Regions from separate parts of the Paenibacillus sp. CMM36 genome, predicted to be linked through region 2. Evidence: riboswitches for the same ligand, from Rfam matches in the RefSeq annotation. Region 2 holds a riboswitch; each other region holds the start of a gene.
What was found. A riboswitch is a leader RNA that binds a small molecule or an ion and turns the genes downstream of it on or off. The one in region 2 is predicted to bind cobalamin.
Positions count from the first base shown of each region.

Region 1: it holds a riboswitch for cobalamin, as region 2 does, so the genes downstream of both, ACWA2B_RS06405 (ABC transporter substrate-binding protein) here and ACWA2B_RS01650 (ABC transporter substrate-binding protein) in region 2, are expected to answer to the same signal.
Region 3: it holds a riboswitch for cobalamin, as region 2 does, so the genes downstream of both, metE (5-methyltetrahydropteroyltriglutamate--homocysteine S-methyltransferase) here and ACWA2B_RS01650 (ABC transporter substrate-binding protein) in region 2, are expected to answer to the same signal.

Region 1 is NZ_JBSEDY010000002.1:511,425-518,889, reverse strand. Features, by position in the region: gene ACWA2B_RS06410 (nucleobase:cation symporter-2 family protein) at 1-1,220, shown strand, start outside; cobalamin riboswitch at 1,976-2,173, shown strand; gene ACWA2B_RS06405 (ABC transporter substrate-binding protein) at 2,388-3,968, shown strand; gene nikB (nickel ABC transporter permease) at 3,984-4,913, shown strand; gene ACWA2B_RS06395 (ABC transporter permease) at 4,928-5,743, shown strand; gene ACWA2B_RS06390 (ATP-binding cassette domain-containing protein) at 5,743-6,660, shown strand; gene ACWA2B_RS06385 (ABC transporter ATP-binding protein) at 6,657-7,433, shown strand.
Region 2 is NZ_JBSEDY010000001.1:314,938-322,402, reverse strand. Features, by position in the region: partial or broken gene ACWA2B_RS01655 (FecCD family ABC transporter permease) at 1-311, opposite strand, end outside; gene ACWA2B_RS01650 (ABC transporter substrate-binding protein) at 308-1,333, opposite strand; cobalamin riboswitch at 1,523-1,714, opposite strand; gene ACWA2B_RS01645 (histidine phosphatase family protein) at 1,837-2,589, opposite strand; gene cbiB (adenosylcobinamide-phosphate synthase CbiB) at 2,639-3,610, opposite strand; gene cobD (threonine-phosphate decarboxylase CobD) at 3,600-4,703, opposite strand; gene ACWA2B_RS01630 (lipoate--protein ligase) at 4,864-5,865, shown strand; gene ACWA2B_RS01625 (Cof-type HAD-IIB family hydrolase) at 6,028-6,828, shown strand; gene ACWA2B_RS01620 (DMT family transporter) at 6,968-7,465, opposite strand, start outside.
Region 3 is NZ_JBSEDY010000002.1:292,229-299,693, reverse strand. Features, by position in the region: gene ACWA2B_RS05390 (DUF4097 family beta strand repeat-containing protein) at 50-901, opposite strand; gene ACWA2B_RS05385 (DUF1700 domain-containing protein) at 906-1,457, opposite strand; gene ACWA2B_RS05380 (PadR family transcriptional regulator) at 1,450-1,779, opposite strand; gene ACWA2B_RS05375 (DUF6985 domain-containing protein) at 2,162-2,695, shown strand; gene metE (5-methyltetrahydropteroyltriglutamate--homocysteine S-methyltransferase) at 2,783-5,101, opposite strand; cobalamin riboswitch at 5,263-5,458, opposite strand; gene nrdG (anaerobic ribonucleoside-triphosphate reductase activating protein) at 5,638-6,135, opposite strand; gene ACWA2B_RS05360 (anaerobic ribonucleoside triphosphate reductase) at 6,132-7,465, opposite strand, start outside.

The DNA.
Region 1 (7,465 bases), on a different contig from region 2:
GGGGAGCATTGCATCTGACGCCAGCCCAGATGGCCTATCTGGTGGCTGCCGATCTGTTCACTTGTGGGATTGCTACGTTATTGCAGATTATGGGCACACGTTTTTTTGGTAGTAGACTGCCTGTCATTTTAGGCTGTACGTTTACGGCAGTAGGCCCCATTATCGCGATTGCTTCGACCTCGAATTTGGCGACAGCGTACGGTGCCATTATTTTGTCTGGTATATTCGTGGTGCTTGCGGCACCGCTGTATGGCAAGCTGCTACGCTTTTTCCCGACGGTCGTTACGGGTTCGGTCGTTACGATTATCGGTCTATCTCTTATTCCGGTGGCGATGAACAATGTAGCAGGGGGCCAGGGCAGTTCAGACTTTGGACAGCCACGTAATTTGCTGTTGGCGCTGGTTACTTTGCTGGTTATTTTGCTTGTGAATCGGTTGGCAAAAGGCTTTATGCGCTCGATTTCCGTGCTCATCGGTCTGTTTGCAGGCACGGTGGTTGCTTATGCGATGGGAATGGTGCATTTTGCTCCCGTGGCCGATGCGTCATGGGTGAGTGTTGCGCAGCCGTTTTATTTTGGTAAGCCAGAGTTTAGCATTATGGCGGTATGTACAATGATTATTGTCAATATTGTCAGCATGGTCGAGTCTACGGGCGTTTATCTGGCAGTAGGCAAAGCGATTGATCAGAAGGTGGAGCAAAAGCAGATCGTCAATGGACTTCGTTCGGAAGGACTTGCGATTATGCTTGGGGGTATTTTTAACGCGTTTCCTTATACAGCTTTTTCGCAAAATGTTGGCCTGATCTCACTCACACGCGTCAAATCGCGGAACGTTATTTTTGCTGCGGGCGGTATCATGGTTGTTCTCGGTTTGCTGCCTAAGCTGGCTGCCTTAACGACAGTGATTCCTAACGCTGTGCTGGGCGGGGCGATGATCGTCATGTTTGGCTCGGTCGCTGCATCAGGCATGTCTATTTTGTCAGAAGTGGATCTGCGAAAGGAAAGCAATCTGCTGATCGCAGCATGCAGTATTGCTGTGGGCCTAGGTTCTGCCGTTCTGCCACAAATGTTCGACCAGCTGCCGAGCTTTGCCAAAATGTTGTTGCAAAATGGTATTGTTTCGGGCTCGATTACAGCGATTGTCTTGAACATCGTTTTGACGAGAAAACAAGGGGAATCGGTCAAAAGCGTGACGATTCAGGAGGTTCCACAGAAGGTTTGATGATTAGAAATAAATAAAGATAGCCGGAGAGAGGACGTATGCCTCTTTTCCGGCTGTTTGGCATGGGGTTATCCAGATAGTAGATCCCCTTGCTGTCTGGGGATATATAGATAAACTGCGGAATGAAATGGGTAGCTCTAATTTGGTGCGTTTTCCAGTTTACTTACTAGAAGAATTTGCTAGAGCAGCGGGCGATATCATGGTATAATTTACCTTATGGATTTTGAATAGTGGTGGATGTTTTCGGACCACGGTGCAGCTTCCCGAAAGGGGGTGAAGCCGATGGTCAACCTTGTGTCGTGCTACGATGTGTTGCGTTGGATGGTTACGTTACTAAGCCTGGTGTTTAGTATTCGTAAACTTTATCGCTGGCTACGTCGGAAATTTCGGAACAAGCGAAAACCCACCGCGTAATTAGGTTGGCCCCTAACGGTGGGTTTCGTTTGCATTAACCATTAGTTATGCAGCGCGCCGTGGGTGATCCACAGCCTTTCAAGTCCTAAGAGTCTTTGCCGTTGGCGCGGCGAAGACTCTTTTTAGTATACGGACACGGTGGTTTACTCTATACCTAATTTTAACACTTCAATTGCGTACACGCAATTGGAGGTTAGGTCTTGTTTCTACCTTATCGTTCAAATTTAAATTATTGTGCAGCCTTTATTGACAAGCCTGTGACAACAAAATAAGATCGTAATGAAAAGAAATAAAGGAAGAAAACAGGTGTGAGCCGGACAACTCTATGTATGGGGTTTCGTAGAGACGATGTACATAGTTGTTGAGCATGTTCACTTAAAAGGGAAGTTCGGTTGATTCCGACACGGGCCCGCCACTGTATACAGGCATCAGCAGGATACTGCTGGAGCTTTCAGAACAGCCACTGGAATTGTGAAGAACCGGGAAGGCCTGAAAGATACGCCTGGAGTCAGGAGACCTGCCTGTTTTGACATCACTGTCAGACCCACGGGATTGCTGGGGAGGTGGTTAGGCGTGCTGCATACGGAATGTCTGAAACCGATCCCTTCTATATTATTAGAGTTGGCTTCGAGGTGAGTTTTGGCATTTTATATTGAAGGCATTTCTGACTGCTAATCAAGTGGTCCGGAATGCTTTTTTTGGCGTTTTACGTTAGGTTTATATGTTTTTACAAGATAGAGGGGGACTCATGAAATGATTAGCAATCGTAGTAGGCGTTCATGGTTCGTATGTACAGGGGTGATGCTGCTGCTAGCAGTTATGGCTCTTTCGGGATGTGCCAGCAATAAGACGGCGGATAGCTCCGGCAAGGGGGAGAACGCGTCAGCACAACAAACAGCGACAGATAAAAAGCTAGTAATGGCGTATACGTGGAAACCGTCAGGCGTTGACCCGCACGGAGATAATAGCTGGGATGTAATGCGATCCGGTGCAGGCGAGACGCTGGTACGTTTGAATGAAAAGCTGGAACCTGTGGCTTGGTTGGCAAAGGAGTGGAAGCAGGACAGCCCTACAGTTTGGACGTTCAGCTTGCAGGATAAAGTCACTTTTCATAATGGAAAAAGTATGGATGCAGCAAGTGTAAAAGCGTCTTTGTTACGCTCTATTGAGAAAAGCCATCTGGCGAAGGATTTACTGAATGTGAAGTCCATTGATGTAAGCGGCCCGCTGGCCTTGAAGATCACGACAAACCAGCCGAATGCGGCGTTGGTGTCTAATCTAGCTGATCCATCGACGATTGTACTGGATGTGGCATCGATGAAAGATGAACAGAGTTACCCAGCGATGACAGGCGCCTTTAAAGTCAAAGCGTTCAACAAGGACCAATCGTTGGTCGTAGAGCGTTATGACGGATACTGGGGCGAGAAGGCACGATTGGCTGAAGCGACGATGAAGTTCATTACGGACGGGAATTCGCGCCTGATGGCACTGCAATCCGGTGAGGTGGACGTAGCAACGGATATTCCGGTTGATAACGCAGAGGTACTGAAAAAGAACGGCAAGCTGCAAGTGCTGTCAGCTCCGTCCTTGCGCACCCATATGATCGTGTACAATATGGAATCGCCAGTATTCAAGGATGTGGCGAACCGTAAGGTGGTGGACAGCCTGATTCCACGCGCATCGATTGTGAGCGCCGTCATGAGGGACTTCGGTACGGAGGCAAGCAGCCCGTTCCCGAGCATTCTTCCCTTCGGTAAAGTTGAGCGTAAAGCGCTGGACGGAACGGCAGAGCAACTGTTGACGAAGGATGGCTGGCAGAAGGACGCCCAAGGGACATGGACTAAGCAAGGCAAGCCGTTCGAGGTTACGCTGCTGACTTTCCCTCAGCGTCCGGAGCTCTCTGTTATGGCTGAGGTCATCCAAAGCCAATTGCTGAAAGAGGGAATCCAGGTCAAGATTCGCAAGGTGGAAAATATCGACGAGGCGTTGACCAAAAACGATTGGGATTTTGCTATGTACAGTATGCTTACTGCTCATACAGGAGAGCCGCAATATTTTATGGACATGTTTTATTCTTCGAAAAGCGAAGCAAATGTAAGCCGTTATAGTTCCAAACCGCTAGAGAGTATTCTTAACAGCTTGAAGCTGGCGAAGGATACAGCGCAGCGTAATGCTGTGACACTACAAGCGCTGGATATCATCAATACGGATTTGCCACAGTCGTTCATTGTGCATCCTGATAATGTGTTTGGCGTGAAAAAAGGGGTGGAGGGTTTTACACCCCATCCGATCGAGTATTACTACATTACGACGCAATCCGATATTGCGGAATAACGAGCTGCGTATCCTATGATTCGTTTTATACTGGAACGTGTGGCGCAGCTGCTTATCATTGTATTCGTGGTATCCACGCTGACTTTTGTACTGATGCGGCTGGCCCCTGGAGACCCTGCTACCATTTTGCTCACCGCGCATAATATCCCTGCCTCTGAGGAAGCCTTGACGACGCTACGAAAGGAACTGGGCTTAAACGAACCGCTTCATATTCAATATGTGAACTGGCTGCGGGATGTGTCCACAGGGCATTGGGGCACTTCGTATGTATCCAAGGAGTCGGTGCTAGCCGAACTGTGGAACAGACTGCCCGCTACTGTGGAGCTAGCTGCTGCGGGCTTCGCCGTCATGACGGTGCTTACGCTGGGGCTGGGGCTGGCTGCCTCGCTAAAAATCAGCGGCCCACTGGATCGTCTGGGCAGGCTGTTCGCCCTGCTGGGATCGTCGATCCCCTCTTTTTGGTTTGGTTTTCTGTTGATCTATCTATTCTCCGTTCGCTTGGGCTGGCTCCCATCCATGGGAAGGGAGGACTGGACACATCTAGTGCTCCCAGCGCTGACTCTTGGCGCAGGTTTGGGAGCTGTGCAAGCACGCGTACTGCGCGCTCAAATGCTGGAGCTGGGTGACCGGAATTTTGTGAAAGCAGCGAAGGCTCGAGGCTTTTCACGTTTGCATATCCTGTTTTTTGAGATATTTAGGCATGCGGTTCTGCCTATAATTACACTGCTAGGTACCAATCTATCATTTATGCTGGCAGGTAATGTGATTGTAGAGACCATTTTTTCATGGCCGGGGTTGGGCAAGTATTTTATAGATGCGATTACACAGCGAGATTATCCGGTGATTCAGGGGTATGTTATTTTTGCCGTATTTTTAATTGTAGGAGTTCAGTGTTTGGTGGATGTGGTCCAGACGGCGATAGATCCGAGGCTGCGTTTGCGTTAAGGAGGAAGCTGAAAATGAAAAAGATACGGCTTTCCTTTCAAGGGAGTTTGCTGGCAGGAGGCGTACTGTTTGGTCTGATCGTGCTGCTTGGGTTATTGGCTCCATGGGTCGCTCCTCATGATCCTCTCCAAGTGGACCTTTTGAACCGTCTGGCACCACCCAGCCGGAAATATCCTTTCGGTACGGATCATCTGGGCCGGGATGTGCTATCACGGCTAATTTACGGGATTCGGATGAGCGTGCTAATCGCATGTGCGATTACTGTAGCTACGTTGTGCTTCAGTCTGCCTATAGGGTTGCTTATTGGTTATGTGCGCGGACGCGTGGACCAGCTGGTTATGCGAGGAATCGACGGGGTACTGGCTTTTCCTGATATTATTTTAACGGTGGCGATTGTCGGTATTTTGGGTCCGGGTTTTGTTAACATGACCCTTGCCATTATTGCGGTACGGTGGGCGGGCTATGTCCGATATATCCGTAGTCTGGTTCAAAAAGCTTGTCAGGAGGACTACGTTCGGTATGCCCGTTTATCCGGCAATTCACACGTACGTATACTGAGTCGTTATGTATTGCCACAAGCGTTGCCGCAGTTGTTGGTTTATACGGTATGGGATATCGGACGCGTGGTGCTGATGATCGCTGGGCTGTCCTTTCTTGGACTGGGTGTACAGCCGCCCAGGCCAGAATGGGGCGTGATGCTGCATGATGCCACCTCATATTTTCAGGTGGCTCCGCATGTCATGATTTTCCCAGGCTTGGCGATTATGCTATTCGTACTTGCCTGCCAGCTTTTGGGTGACCGCTTTTCGGAAAAGGAGGCGGCCAAATAGTGGAGGATCAAACAGCCCTTGGGGGCAAGGATACGATAGAACAAGTGGCAGGTCGAAAACCGTTGTTACACGTGGAACATTTGGAAATCTGCCGCACAGGCGTAGGAGCAAGCAGAAGTGGGAGCAAACCACTGCTGCGTGATGTGAGCTTTTCCATATATTCAGGGGAGATTGTGGTCCTGACTGGACCGAGCGGATGCGGCAAGAGCCTGACCGCTCACGCAATCGCAGGCATGCTGGAGCCAGGTATCGGTGTTACGCATGGGCGTATCTACTATAACGGGGAAGACATTCTCCCGTTCCAGGAACGGCGCTGGCAAAGGCTGCGCCGAGAGGATATTGCCCTGCTCATTCAACAATCGCTGAGCGGGTTAAACCCGATCCGGACTGTCCGCGCCCAGCTGATGGATACGCTTAGACTGCACGGGCGGCGTTGGATGCCGCATGACCAGATGGAGCCGGAGCACGCTGGTGCTGCATTATCCCACAATGCACCGCAGCAAGTCCACCCACTGGGCGTGCTGCCACGGATGCGGCAGATGCTGAGCCGTGTCTTAGAAATAGCCAGAGGAGGCGCTACTCCAGTGCGGGAGGCCTATTTGCGCTCTCTGCTCTGCAAGGTAGGGTTTGCAGATCCTGAGCATACTTTGTCGTCATATCCTTTTGAACTAAGTGGAGGCATGTGTCAAAGGGTGCTGCTGGCTGCCATGCTAAGCTCCGGTCCTCGCCTCTTTATTGCCGACGAGCCTACTACGGCGCTGGATGTGATCAACCGCGACAAGGTCTTGGCATTGCTGCAACAGTTGAGAGAAGACTTTGATCTCACCATATTGTTGATCTCACATGATCGCAAGGGTATGAGTCGCATAGCAGATCGAGTGTTGGAGATGAGCCCGGAAGGAAGGATGCACCAGTGATGCTGGAATTGAAGAATGTGACCAAAGCATACCCTGTCCGCAAACGGAGAAAAGGTTGGTTCAGCACGCAAGATAGCGAACAGGCCGTGAAGAAGGTGAGTCTGGAGATACGACAAGGAGAATGTCTTGGACTGGTTGGAGAAAGTGGAAGTGGCAAAAGCACGCTGGCACAATGTATTCTGGGGCTGGAGTCGTTGACCTCAGGAGAGATTTGGCTGGATGAACAGCCCATTCACACCGGAAAGATGAAGGATGTTCAGCTGTACAAGCGAATCCAGTTGGTTGCACAGGATTCGTCCTCCTCGCTACATCCCCGTATGACCATTCGAGATATTTTAATGGAGCCAATCCACAACTATTTCCCTGAGCGAAAAGCGCAGGCGCTGGATATTTGTCTGTCTCTATTGGAATCGGTAGGATTAGAGGCTGACAGTCTGGAAAAATACCCAGCTCAGCTGAGTGGCGGGCAAAAGCAGCGGGTATGTATTGCCCGAGCTTTGGCGGTGGAGCCAAATATTATCTTGTTCGATGAATCGATCGCCAATCTGGATACGACAACGCAGTCTTCTGTACTGGACATGCTCAAGAGAATGCAGGTGGAACGTCAGTTGTCCTACCTATTTATCACTCACGATCTCCCATCTACTCGTCAGTTTTGTGACCGCGTTGCCGTCATGGTTCAGGGGGAGATTGTGGAAATATTTAGGGAATGGGATGAAGACTTGTTACAGCATGAGTACACGCGTACTCTATTTCAAACGTTGGCGAATTAAGCCATAAGTTTAGGATTTTTCAAAATCCTCAT
Region 2 (7,465 bases):
ACCCCCAGTGTATACGGATCAGCCAAAGGATTACGCAGCACACCCTGAAATCCGGCTCCCGCCAGCGCCAGCGCTGCTCCTACCAACATTCCCAGTAACACTCGTGGCAATCTGACCTTCAAAATAATCTGCTCTGAGGATGTATTCCAATCCGGTGTAAACGTATCGCCTAACCACGGTAGGTGGTTAACCAGAATGCCCGTGATTTGGCTGACCGGAAGCTTGGCCGAGCCGATGCCAAGACAGAGCAGCAGCGTCAGCAACAGCAGGACAAGACCTGTCCCTCCAAAGCCGATCAGTTTACGGTTCATTTGAAAATTTCAGGATACACGCCCTTGGCCACTTCCTTGAGACCTTCCGTTACGCGTGGACCCGGACGACTGATCAAATTATCATCCACGGCAAACACCCGGTTGTGGCGAACAGCCGATATTTGATCCCATCCACTGCGAGCTTTAATGATATCACCGAGCGTCTGGCCCGTTTTGTCGTCCTTGACACTTTTGCTGTACAAAATCACGTCAGGGTTCGCAGCAATAATATTTTCCTCACTGATTTGGTACCACCCCTTCTGCGTGGCACCTACATTTTCGCCGCCCGCCAACGTAATCAGCTCGTCCATAAACTCGCCTTTACCCACTGTCCAGCCTGGTGAAAACTCGACGTATACCCGCAGCTTCTGCCCTTTACCGATATTTTTAATTCCTTCTTTTACTTCTGCTACATCTGCTCTCATCTTGTCAGTCACCGCTCTTGCTTCTCTCTGATGATCGGTGATTTTCCCATACAATTCGATGTTAGCCATGACATCTTCCACTGTCTTCGGTTCCGTTTTAAAAATCATAATTCCCATGTCGCGCAGCTTGGTCGTAGCCTGTTCACTAAGTGATATCCCTGCAAAAACGACTTCCGGGTTCGCAGCAATGATCGCCTCTTCGTTCGGTTTCATAATACCGCCCACTTTAGGCTTTTTCGTAGCTGCTTCCGGGTAATCAGAGTAGTCGGAGACGCCGACAATTTCCTTATCCAGCCCAATGGCGAACAACGCCTCGGTTTCTGCCGGGGAGACGGAAACGATTTTATCCGGCGCTTTTTTGAATGTAAATTCCTGTCCTGTTGCATCTTTAACTGTGAGCGGGTAAACCGTTTTGCCCGGAGGCTCTTGTGCGTTTACTGCCTGTCCCGGCTGCTGTGAAGAAGCCTGACCCTCTTTATTTTCTGCATTTTTTCCATTAGCGCCACATGCACTCAGCACAACTGCCAAAATCAGAGCCAATAGACCTGTTGTCCACACCTTTATTTTTTTTTCCTGCCATGATTTGCACCCCTTCATAAATAAATCGTTAAGAGCGTTACTTGAACATCATCAGATATCTTCTAAATCTAGCCTTTTTTCCTATCAAAAACCCCCGCATCCTCATATCAGGACACAGGGGTCACGTTAGCGCAGATCGTGCGCAGGCGGCAGCTTCTTTCCGCATGGACAGTCACTGCGAACACGTCATCCTTTCCTCGAAGGATTATGGTGACAGGCGGACGGGCAGGTATCCTGACTTATGGTAAAATACATGTCCTGAAATTCTTTCATATGCTTAGTAACATATAAAGAGGACTAACGGGCATGTTTCCATTTACAGTGGCGGGACCGCGCCGGATTCACACCGACTTCCCTTTTAACAGCGCAGGGAGGGAAACCATAGTTTCATCACGCTGCGCCGACCTCGTCTGCTGGATATTTGATGTAGTGATAGTCAAGCCGTTCTTTTACTTGATGATTATAGGTTAAAATGAGGCGGCTTACAACCCAAACAGCCTCTTTATCCGCTGGTGTCTAACCTAATGAGGAAGCATTTCCGCTATGTAATTGTGCGGTCCTGCCAGCCTCAATTGAATCCTTAATGCTTCTCCCGGCTTCGGATTCAGACTCCAAAAATCATGGCCCGGTATCAGCATGCAAGCTAGCTGACGAATTACGCCACCATGCGTAACGACCAAAACAGAGGGCGACGTAGCAGTCAAATCCATGGGTTGAACTTCCATAGCAACACGCCATTCATACAGAGAGTCAAGAAATTTGCGCAGACGATTTACAAAATCTGTCCAAGACTCTCCACCAGGTGGGGTGATCCGTTGCGGCTCATCAATCCAAGCCCGATACAACGACACATCCTTGAGCATGTCATACGTTTTTCCATCCCACTCGCCAAAATGAAGCTCTCGCAGACATGGTTCCATCATAGGAGGCATAGTAGATAGGGAACGCCCAGACGTCAACTCTGATTCCGGCACAATGATCTGCAAGGTCTGGCGACATCGCATTAAGTCGCTGCAATAGATTCGAGCAAAGGACTGACCTTGCAATTTTTCCTGCAAAGGCTTTAATTCCTGCTCTGCCCCCGGTAGCAAACCTAAGTCGGAGTGTCCCAGATATCGACGTTCCTTGTTCCATAAGGTTGTGCCGTGACGAACTAACACGAGCTCCATATCCCAATGCAGATCTTCTTTAGCATCATACGGCACCTTATCCTCCTGTGAGTTCGGTCTTTGTGCGTATTCTACTGTCCTTTTTGCTGCTATATCTTGTTTCAAGAAATGTCACTTCCTGCTCGATCATTATTCAGTGTGTCACTCCTCACCCTCACCGCACCCATCCCAAGGCAAAACAACCTGCGGCTCCTAACAAACACAATCCTACAAACATACTGGACACGGCGAACATCAGCTGGATCGTATGCCGTATATCTTTCGACTCTAGCGGTCGTATCCAATCCCCCATGTATGCACGAAAGGAGCGCACGCCATGATACACATTATATCCTCCAAGACGAATCCCCAATGCACCAGCAACAGCCGATTCCGGGAAGCCACTGTTCGGACTTGGGTGCAAACGAGCGTCTCGCTTGACTGTGCGCCAGCTTCTTGCAGCATCTCGTTTGTACATCAACGCCGCTATCACAAGCATTGCCGCTGTCAGGCGTGCTGGAATGTAGTTAGCCACATCATCTAGACGTGCTGAAGCCCAGCCTAAATGCAGATACTTTTCATTTTTGTAGCCAACCATGGAATCGAGCGTATTCACAGCACGATAAGCCAGCGCCAAGGGTGCTCCCCCGATCAAGGCATAAAAAAGCGGGGAAATAATCGCGTCCACGATATTTTCAGCGACCGTTTCAACCGTACCGCGTACAATCTCAGGCTCATCAAGTTGCTGCGTATCCCGCCCGACTATCATGCCCAGCTCCCGCCGTGCCGCAGCCAGGTCATCCGCCTGCAACGCTCGGTAGACTGCCATTCCTGCATCCTTTAGTCCTTTGGAAGCAATCGTGGTCGCAATCAGCACTATTTCTGCGCCGACAGATAACCACGGATGAATCCAGGCAAGCAAGTGCAACAGCGCCCAGGCGAGCGCAAAGGAGCCTCCCGCCACAATGAGTGGAAGCAGTATACCCGCACGTTTCAGCCCCCGGTCACTTCGGACCTGGCGGCGAATCAATTTTTCCAATGCCGAAATGGCATGTCCCATACCGATGACTGGATGCGGCAACCACCTCGGATCACCGATCATCCTGTCCAAAAGGTAGGCTGCCAGGATAATCAAGCTAACTGTCACGCCGCTGTTCCTCCTCCAGCACTTCACCCAATACAGATAGCAGCCTGTCGTTGGCTTCTGCATCCTTGACCGCAATCCGAAAATGGCTCGTCGTCAGTCCCGGATACATAGCACAGCTACGTATAAGAACTCCGCGTTGTCCAAGCGCCTGCTGAATAGCCGATGCACTCCACGTACCCGGCGCCCTTGCCAGCACGTAATTGGCTTCACCGGGAACGACACCGCAGCCCCATTCCGCCAAGCCGGTTAACAGACGGTTGCGCTCCGCAGCAATCAGCTCCTGTGTTTGGTGCTCATATGCTTGCCCACTTCTCAAACACGCCTCGCCAGCCAGCAACGCCAATCCATTCACACTCCAGGTCACCTGTTTGGCCGTCATTCGCCGGATATAGTCCGGATGAGCAATCGCATAACCCAATCGTAGGCCAGGAATGGCATAAAATTTGGTCATTGACCGGATCAAAATCACATGAGGATAGCGATCCAGCACAGGCAGCAGTGAGATTCGCCGTTCCAGCGGAATAAAATCAATGAATGCTTCATCCACCACCAGCACAGTACCCGTTGTGCCAGCCGCCTCTGCCAGCTCGCACAGCTCCTGCTCACTATATTGGACGCCATTTGGATTATTCGGCTGCCCGAGGAACAAAACATCTACCTGCTCCATGAGCTGAAGGATGTCCTCCACGTCCGCCTTCCATTGAAGCGAGGCCTTCCCATACACCCGGTTGACCTCAGCTCCGAATTTGCCAGCCAGCTCGGCATATTCCGAAAAACACGGCTCCACTGTACCCACACGCTTAGGAGCTAGTCCCAATAACAAGAGCGCCATGCTCTCAGCCGCTCCGTTTCCGATACTTAACGACTCCGGTGGAACATGCAGTCGCCGTGCGAGCATATTTTTAAAATTCCGATGCCCAGGGTCTGGATAGCGAATCACAGTGTCAAATGAGTGTTGCAGCGCCTCAAGCACCTCAGGCGGTGGACCAAGCGGATTAATATTTGCACTAAAATCTACAAAATCAGCAGCAGTCCCGCCAAATGTCGCCGCAGCTGTTTCCCTGTCCCCGCCATGACCGTAAACCTCTATCATTGCCTCTCATCCTTTCCGCCCGTTTCCAATCATTTAGCTCCATTATGAGGCTGCTTTTTGCGTCCCGTCAATGCAAATGAGCTTTTGTACATGGCTCACTTGGGTTACAATAGAAGGAGGCACACATAAAATTACACAGTTTATATACGGAGGAATGGACATGCTGTTCATCGACAACCAAGGGATACACGATCCAGCCATTAATCTTGCTATTGAGGAATACGCGCTCAAGCATCTACCGCTGGACGACAGCTATTTGCTGTTTTACATTAATCAGCCTTCTATTATTATAGGCAAGCATCAAAATACCATTGAAGAAATCAACGCCGAGTTTGTCAGAGATAACAATATTCAAGTCGTTCGTCGCCTGTCCGGCGGCGGTGCTGTATATCATGACCTCGGTAATTTAAATTTCAGTTTTATTACCAAGGATAACGGGGAGTCCTTTCATAATTTCCTCAAATTTACGCAACCTGTGATTGATGCTCTGCGCCAAATGGGAGTAGAAGCTGAAATGACAGGCCGCAACGATCTGCAGGTCGGAGAACGTAAAATTTCAGGAAACGCCCAATTTGCCACACGCGGACGTATGTTCAGCCACGGTACATTGATGTTTAACCTGAATCTGGACAATGTGGCTGCATCACTGCATGCCAATCCCGAAAAATTCAAATCCAAAAGCACTAAATCTGTCCGCAGTCGCGTAGCTAACATCAGCGAACTGATGGACCGTGAGATGACCATAGAGCAATTTCGCGAGGAACTGTTGCGTTTCATATTCGGATCAGAATTGGATCAAGTACCTCAATATAAGCTCACCGATACCGATTGGGCCAAAATCCATGAAATATCCAAAGAACGTTACCAATCGTGGGATTGGAACTACGGTCTATCCCCCGAGAGCAATATAAAGCACACACGTAAATTTCCAGTCGGTATTATTGATATCCGCATGGATCTTAAGGAAGGCTACATTCGTGATATTAAAATCTATGGGGATTTCTTCGGTGTGGGTGACGTTGCTGATATTGAAAATATCCTGCGCGGCAAGCGTTATGATGAAGGTGAGGTACGTCAAGCCTTATCCTCTCTCGATTTGAAGCACTATTTTGGTAATATTGAGTTGGACGATTTTGTTGGACTTGTATTTTTGGAAGACTAACCGTTACTTTTTCCCATCGTTTCAAACCAATACTTCAGTGGTTATAAGGGGACAGGCTCTTATAGGAGCCGTCCCCTTTTCCTTGCGATATTGTCATTTTGAATATTATAAGATACAATTTTAGCATTGCCCCATGATAGAGATAAAGGAGAGAATACCGATATGTATAAATTAATTGCCATTGATATTGATGATACACTCATTAACGACCAAAAAGAAGTTACACCAGCGACACAACAGGCATTAGAAGCTGCTGTAGCGAAAGGTGTGGTGGTTACCCTCGCTACTGGACGAGCTTATGCCTCTGCACACAAAATTGCTCGCCAGACTGGTTTGAACGTGCCGATCATTACGTATCAAGGAGCTTTGGTTAAAAACCTGCTGGACGAAAACGTGCTGTATGAGCGTTATGTTCCACTCGTGGCTGCACGTCGTCTGTATGAATTCTGCGTGGAACGCAATCTGCATCTACAAACGTATATTGATGACAAATTGTACACACGTGAAGATAATCAGAAAATCAAAGATTACACGGAGCTGAACAACACGGAATATTTTGTAGAGCCTGTATTCAGTAAAGTTATAGAGCAGCCGGCTCCTAAATTGCTGATTATCGACGAGCCGGAAGTGTTGGATGAATTAATTCCTGAACTTCGCGTACTGCTTGGCAATGAAGTTCACATTACAAAATCCAAGCCTCACTTTCTGGAAATTATGCACCATGAAGGCACCAAGGGTCACGCGCTTACCTTCCTTGCAAACCATTTTGGCTGTGAACTGTCGGAAACGATTGCCATCGGCGACTCTTGGAACGACCATGAAATGCTTGAATGCGCTGGTCTCGGCATAGCGATGGAGAATGCCATTCCTGATTTGAAGAAGCTGGCTGATTACATCACTCGCAGCAATAACGAAGATGGTGTTAAGCACGCCATCGACAAATTCGTACTCAATGTTGAATAAGCAAAAAGTGCCTGCTCCCATAATTCTTAAATAAAGTAATACAACAACAAAGCCTCCAAACTGTCGCATGATCAGTAACATACGACAGTTTGGAGGCCTTTTCTGTCAGATCATATAATAACCTGACCGCTATAAAATATCAGGCAGCAGAACGTAACTTACGCCTGTTCACCAAACGGATAATTCCATTGTTCATAAGGATTAGTCCGGTCACAATGAGCAGCACCCCAACCAGCATCCACCAGCTTACATGCTCTCCATACAACAACGCTCCCAAGCCCACCGCAATCGGCGGTGATATATACAGCCACGTCGTCGGAAACAGGGGATTTGTACGCTCCATGAGCCAGTAGAACAGTGTATGTGCAATCATCGAACCAAACAGGATCAGATAGAGTAAAGACCCCATGGCAGGAAGGTACTGCCACCCCTCAGAACTCCACGGTTCCGTGATCGCAGACAGTAACAGCAGCATCCATCCCCCATGGATCATTTGCGCCGCATTCAGGGCAATCGGGTTCGTTTCACGAAATACATCCATCACTCGCTTGGAATAAAGAGCTCCCCCTGAATAACACAGCTCCCCCAGCAAAATAACAAGGCATCCCGCCAGCCACAGACCACTGATCTGAACCGC
Region 3 (7,465 bases), on a different contig from region 2:
ACTCATTGAACCAAACTTCGCCTCTGATGAGGCATTCATTTAGAGGTCTCTATTTGGAAATATAAATATCCCCTGAAGTGGTTTCGACCTTAATCACGTTCACACTACCGGGAACAGATTCGGGAGTATTGATACTCCCAGAGTCAGAGCGGACATTATAAACACCTTTAAAATCGGGAGCTTGCTTAATCTTCACGTCACCAGAATCAGCATTCACTTCCAAGTTGGCTACGGCACGTTGCGTAATATTTGTCTCCCCTGAGGTTAGGGAAATGAGGCCATTACCGCTATAATCGCGAATGGTAACATCACCTGAAGTAAGCTTTAACTCCATATCTGCTGCAAGCTGACTGGCTGTAAAATTGCCGGATGTTAAATTTGCGATCAGGTGGGTACTTTGGAGGTTTGTAATCTCGGCAGTGCCTGAAGTAGCGGTGATGGAAGTATTCTGCACGGAGGCATCCTGAAGTTTTACATTCCCTGAATGTGCATCTACCTGTAGGTCAGTTAGTGTTTCGCCAGAGGGCATCTCTACGGTAATCGTTTGATCCAAATCAGGAGTGATCGAAAAGAATGACAAGGAAGGGGCCGGCTCCGATTGAATGGTAAGCTTACCGTTCTCAATTCGGGCATTATGAATTTGGTCGGCTACCTTTGTCTGAACTTCTCCACTAATGCGTATCGTACCTTGGTCGCCAGAGCCAGGAGTAAACAAAATAGAGACATCATCAGAGCTGTCCACTTTCAGCTTCTGTAGCTGACCACGTGTAAACGTCCATTTTTTGTTAATCGCAGTTGTTTCCTTCATGACTTGTTGACTCCATGGGGCACCGTAGGCCACCATTCCGGCTACACCGATGACAATGCACAGACCTGCTGCAATAAACCACTTTTTATTCATGTTGTTAGTAAGCTCCCCTCAGGGTAGTCTGATTCCATTTCCAGTATCGTACTGTGCCTTTGACCATAAGGAGTAAGAGATAACGTACACCAGGCAGCAGCAATAGACCTATACCCGTCAACGTGATAGAGAAAAAGAATTTGGCCGGGTAAAAGGTGCTGTTTAGCGCATAATCAGTAACGGCGAGAAGGGGGGCTGCAATGAAGCTAACCGCTACCACGGTCAATGAAACCCATACTACCCATAGGGTAGCCATAATCGGGATGGAGATCAGCAAGTTAAGAAACAGTAGCCCTAAGAAAGTAAAAAGATTGCGTGCGAAGCTTCCCTGGCGAAGCGGAGGAGAAGCGTTCCAGGCTGCATTGGGATCATCCAACGCTTCTCGGGCAATATCCTCTGGGTTACCCAGCTCATGGGCAATCTCACTTTCGCTTTTGCCATTAACCAACCCGTAGTCAAAATGCTGGCTCAAATCACTAAGCAGCTCATTGCGTACCTCTGCAGGGAGAGGAGAAAGACGCTGTTCCACCTCTGTAAGAAACTGTTTTCTATTCATCGGAATTTCCTTCCTCCAGTAGGCTTGCGACATTATGGACAAAATCATTCCATTCCCGCGTAAGTATTCTTGTATAATGACTGCCAGTATCGGTCAGCCGATAATATTTGCGAGGAGGCCCCTCGGTCGATTCCTGTAAATACGTTGTGCAGTATCCTTCTGATACCAGACGGCGAAGCAGTGGATATAGGGCTCCCTCGGCTACTTCAATATGACGGGAGACGGCTTGCGCCAACTCGTAGCCATAACGGTCTTTGCGTCCAATTAGAACTAGAACGCACAGTTCCAGTACCCCTTTTTTGAATTGGATGTTCACATTCACGAGCGGTGCTCCCTTCCTGGATGTTATCAATAATTCATAGGTGTCGTTCGGAATAAGGGAAAGAAACGTGTGTTTGTGCATAATTTGTCACGGGTACTAATTATAGAACAGTAGTCAGGTATAATTTAACATCATGTACTGATTAATGCAAGGTACTAAATTTTTAATAATAAAATATTTGTGTCAAAATGGACAGATTTCCTTCCTTGGAGGCTTTATTGAGTAGCGAATGTTGTAGAAAAAAGTATTTTTATTTGGGAATTCATCGAAATATGGCTGGAAGCACAGATAGGATGCCGCTTTAATTTCATTCATTAAAATGATAGATTGTAAAGTATTCAACAGGGTTAAAAATTACTTTTTATGAAGAGGTGGATAAAGAATGGACTGGAAACATTGGTATATGGAACTGGAACAGGATGATGAGTCTTGGGATGTATCTGAGGAGATTGTTCTGCGTGGTGTAGTGCAACTTGATTTTTGCGGGCAGCCCTCGGAAGTAGAAGTCGAATTTATCGTGGGAGCCGATTCCGAAGAACAGGCACAGACTATAGAAGAACCTACACTGTTGCAAAAAAAGACATGGGAGCAGTATATGGAATATTCATCAGCTATTCATCCTCAAGTGTTGGAATCCATACACCATCATTATGCTGGCATCGTGGAAAAGTATCGGAATGCTTACAGTACATGGGGAGAGGACCCGGATGAATATGCGCCTTATGTGGAGCGGCCGGAACAATTGTTGAATCGAATACAGCTTATGTCTATATTGATTTCCGACTCATCGGCAAAGGATGAACTGTATTTGAATTTTAGTTGTTCCTGGGATCGAGAACATGGCTTAGGCGTACATATGAAGCAGATGAAAATGGAGCATATTCAAGGCGCTTATACATTATATGACCTAGAATAAATCCCCTTCCCGGGCTTTTAGCAGAAAGGACCGGAAAGGGGAACAGAATATGTTGAAAATGAAGGCGTGATTCGAAACGATAAAAAATTAGTTGGATACAGCCAATGCAGCCCGGGCTGCTTGAGCCGCTTGTACCATTTGTCGCAAGGCGGCGACAGATTCCTCTTTGGTGCGGGTTTTCAGACCACAATCCGGATTAACCCAGAACAAATCTGATGGCAGTACGCGCAGGGCACGCTGGATCATGCTTAGCATTTCAGATACATCGGGGATGCGCGGACTGTGGATATCGTACACGCCCAGACCGATGCCTTTGTCGTATACCTGATCTTCAAAGCTGACAATCAGTTCTCCGTGGCTTCGCGAAGTTTCAATAGATATAACGTCGGCATCCATGTCAGAGATGGACTGAATCATATGCTGAAATTCAGAATAGCACATATGCGTATGGATTTGGGTCGCAGGCTCAACGGTGGCCGTGGTCACAAGGAAGGCTTGAACCGCCCAATCCAGATAGGCTTGCTGTTGTTCTTTTTTCAGCGGAAGCCCTTCACGAATTGCGGGTTCATCGACCTGAATCATGCCGATGCCCGCTTGTTCCAGTGCCTCTACCTCTGCCCGTAATGCCAGAGCCAATTGTAAAGCAACTTGGCTACGCGGAATATCATTGCGTTCAAAAGACCAGTTCAAAATGGTCACAGGGCCTGTAAGCATTCCCTTAACAGGCTTGGAAGTTAACGATTGAGCGAATGCCGTTTCTTCCACAGTCATGGGCTGATCGAAGGAGACGTCTCCGTATATAATCGGCGGTTTGACACAGCGGGAGCCGTAGGACTGCACCCATCCGTTTTGTGTAAAAGCAAAGCCATTCAGCTTTTCGCCAAAAAATTCAACCATATCGGTCCGCTCAAATTCCCCGTGTACAAGCACGTCAATGCCAATGTCCTCCTGAATATCAATCCATTCCTTGATTTGCTGTTGGATGAACGTCCGGTATTGCTCGGCAGACCATTGTCCTTTGCGATAGTGCAGGCGGGCCTTGCGGATCTCGGCGGTTTGCGGGAAGCTACCAATGGTCGTCGTAGGCAGTGGAGGCAACTTCAGCTTATTTTGCTGAATCTCACGACGCTCGGCGAAAGGAACGCTGCGTGTTAGAGGCTCCTTTGCCAGCAAGTCAGCCAGATCGGCAGCTGTCTGTACACGTGCCGCTGAGCTGTTGAAACGGGCTACCGCATCCGCACTTTGTCCAAGCTTGGTGAGTGCGGATGGATCGTGTTTGCCAAGTGCAGCCGTCAGGACGGCGATTTCCTCAAGCTTTTCATCGGCAAAGGCCAGCGCTTGCACCAGTTCTCGATCCAGCTTGTGCTCTGCTTCCAGACTGACTGGCACATGCAGCAGACTGCATGATGGCTGTACGATAAGCTGCTCGGCAGTGGTCTGTTCTGCTAACTGACCCAGCAGGGTAGCCACAGCGTTCAGGTCGCTGCGCCATATATTGCGCCCGTCAATGACCCCAGCGCCCAGCGTTTTTCCTTTAGGGAAACCATGCTGCAATATATGCTGGAGATTTTCGCCATCATCATACACAAAATCAAGACCCAGTCCCTGTACCGGAAGTGCGGACAGACGCTCATAATGGTCCAGGCTGCCAAAGTAAGTTTGCAGCATTATATTTAAAGAGGGCGCAGCTTGGGCCAAAGCTTCATAGACTTCCTGAATAATGTCCAGATCCTCTACTGGGAATGAGGTGGTCAGGACAGGTTCATCGATTTGGACCCACTGAACACCTTCTGCTGCTAGTTCAGACAGGACACGGGTGTATAAAGGCAGGAAGGTTCTTATAATAGAAGCAAGCTCCTTGCGATCATAGCCTTTGGAAAGGGTAACGAATGAATAGGGGCCGATGAGGACCGGTTTCCCATCAATGCCTAGCTCTTGTTTTGCTTCACGATAAGCCCGTAAAGGTTTATTTTCAGTGAACACCGGGACTGCGTTTGCCAATTCAGGAACGATGTAGTGATAATTGGTGTTCATCCATTTGGTCATTTCACTGGCGGTTGCTCCCTTCTGTCCACGAGCGATCCCGAAATACACGGACAGAGGAATCGGACCTGCGGGACGATGGTTGAACCGTTCGGGTATCAGGCCAAACATCACAGATGTATCCAGCATGTGATCATAATAGGAGAAGTCTCCGACAGGAATGCGATCAATCCCCTTGTCACGCTGCTTGCTCAGATGCTCCAACCGTAATCTTTTCATTTCCGTTTGCAGTTCGCTTTCGCTAATATTGCCGTTCCAGAAGCGTTCCAGTGCCTTCTTCCATTCCCGGTTTTCGCCGATACGCGGATATCCCAGATTACTGCTAATTAAGCCGGACAATTCAGGCCATTCAATGACGGACATGTACTTTTCCTCCTAGTGGGTGGCTGTTTTATTTTTACGTACCAAAAAAGGCATTCTTCCCCCCAGAGTTAAAAATAAGTAGGGGAAAGAATGCCTCCGTGATTAAAAAATCAAAAATACGGCGACTGCTCTTAACACCTCCCTATCTTCCGTAGGTACTTGCGATGTTGTTAAAATAGGCAGGTCTCCTGACTTACGGATCATGACTCTCAGCATCCCTTCCCGGTCTGTGGACCAGTGGTTGTATGAACAGCTGAAAGTTCCCCGTTTACAGTGGCGGGACCGTGCCGGATTTGCACCGGCTTCCCTTTTAAGCCTGATCTGAATAGAACAGACACCTATCTCCAAGCTATGCGGTTAAGGTATGACGAATAATTATGCACTCGTATACTTGTTCACCATCATAAGTGAAACTTGCAGGATGCGCAATAGAAACTACAATGGAATCTGTTAGGGATATGCAAAAAAAGACAAGCCTCATCCATGATGGAGACTTGTCCTAGATTAGATATAGCATTTGCCGAGTAACCTTCGCCTTAAGTCAATGAAACGGTGTAACCTGCCTGAATGCTGGCTTTTACATCTACCAGACGCTGGTTGCGACTGCCCCGGAAGGGAAGGGTCAGGTCCTTTTGCTGTTCTACAAAACGACCATCCACAATCACATCGCACAAAAGCGCTAGCTCCTGTCGCTCCTGATCTGTGAGTAGATCTTCATAGACAAAGCCAGTGTAAGCCCACACGGTTCGGTCGGGACAGGCCGCACGGAAGTCGCGCACAAATTGCGAGCATTCTGCTGCTGAGAAAAACGGGTCTCCCCCGCAGAGAGTCAGTCCATCCAACAACGGATTATCCATGATGTCACGAATGACTTCCTGTTGTCGTTGGGGTGTGAATGGCTCACCTGCACGGAAGCTCCACGACGCTGGATTAAAGCATCCGGGACAGGCATGACGGCAACCGCTAATGAACACGACGGTACGCAGGCCGTATCCTTCATTCAGAGATTCCGGAATGTAGCCACATAAATTCACTTATGTTTCACCCGGTCTCGAACTTCTGCCTGTTTTGCAGCATTAAAGCGAACGGTATAATCTCCTGTCAGATATCCGGTTACCCGACGTAAGCGCTGAAAGTGTGTGTGCTCCTCATCTGTGCCACATTGGGGGCAGCTTGTCCCGATAATCCCTTCATAACCGCATTCCGTACAACGATCCACCGGATGGTTGATGGAGAAGTAGCCGATATTCTGATGCAGCGCGTATTGAACAATTTTAAGAAACGCATCCGGGTTATTCCGCGCATTACCGTCCAGCTCAATGTATGATATCGCACCAGCGTTGCATAGGTTATGGAACGGAGCTTCCAAGCTGATTTTACGAGCAGCCGGGAGTGTGTAATACACGGGAATATGAAAAGAATTCGTGTAATATTCTCGATCATTTACCTCAGGAATAATCCCGAAATCACGTTGATCCAGCAAGGTGAACTTGCCCGACAGACCTTCGGCAGGCGTAGCGAACAATGTAATATTCAAATTGTGATATTCACTCATTCGATCGCAATACACGCGCATAGAAGTGATGATTCGCTGTGCCTCGCGGTATACGAAATCATCCTCCCCGTGGTGTTTCCCGTATAGTGCCTTCATGCACTCAGCCAGTCCGATGAATCCGATCGAAAGCGTACCGTGTTTTAGTATGCTTCCCACCTTATCATCTGGCTCTAGTTGTTCTCCACCTTCCCATACCCCTTCGCGCATCATAAAGTCCGAGGCTTTGGCCGGCTGGCTGGTCTGGATTTGATAGCGATGGATTAAGCCATCCACCGCAATGCGCATAACTTCTTCTAGTCTCGCATCAAAGCGATCACGGTCAGGTGTCAGGCGTTTGCCTGTGCAAATACCATACTCAATGCCAAGCCGCACCAGATTAATGGTATTGAAGGAGAGATTTCCCTTACCACTCTGCCGATTTCTACCGAAACGGTCAGAAATGGTGCGGGTACGGCAACCCATTGTCGCTATAATGGTATCCGGGTCATCAGCACGGTAAAAAGGCAGGTTAAAGGTGGCATCCACATTCACAAAATTGGGATACATCCGTCTGCTAGAGCATTCTACCGCCCGTAAGAACAAATCATAATTGACGTCGCCTTCTGCCTGATTGATTCCCTCTTTGCATTGGAAAATATGCTGTGGAAAAATAGGAGTTTCCCCGCTACCCAAGCCGCGAATCGTGGCCTCCAGCAGCGATTGAGTAACAAGCCGTCCCTCAGCAGACGTGCACATTCCGTAATTCAGTGAAGTGAATGGAATCTGTCCACCCGCGCGACTGCTCATGGTGTTCAGGTTATGAATGAGCG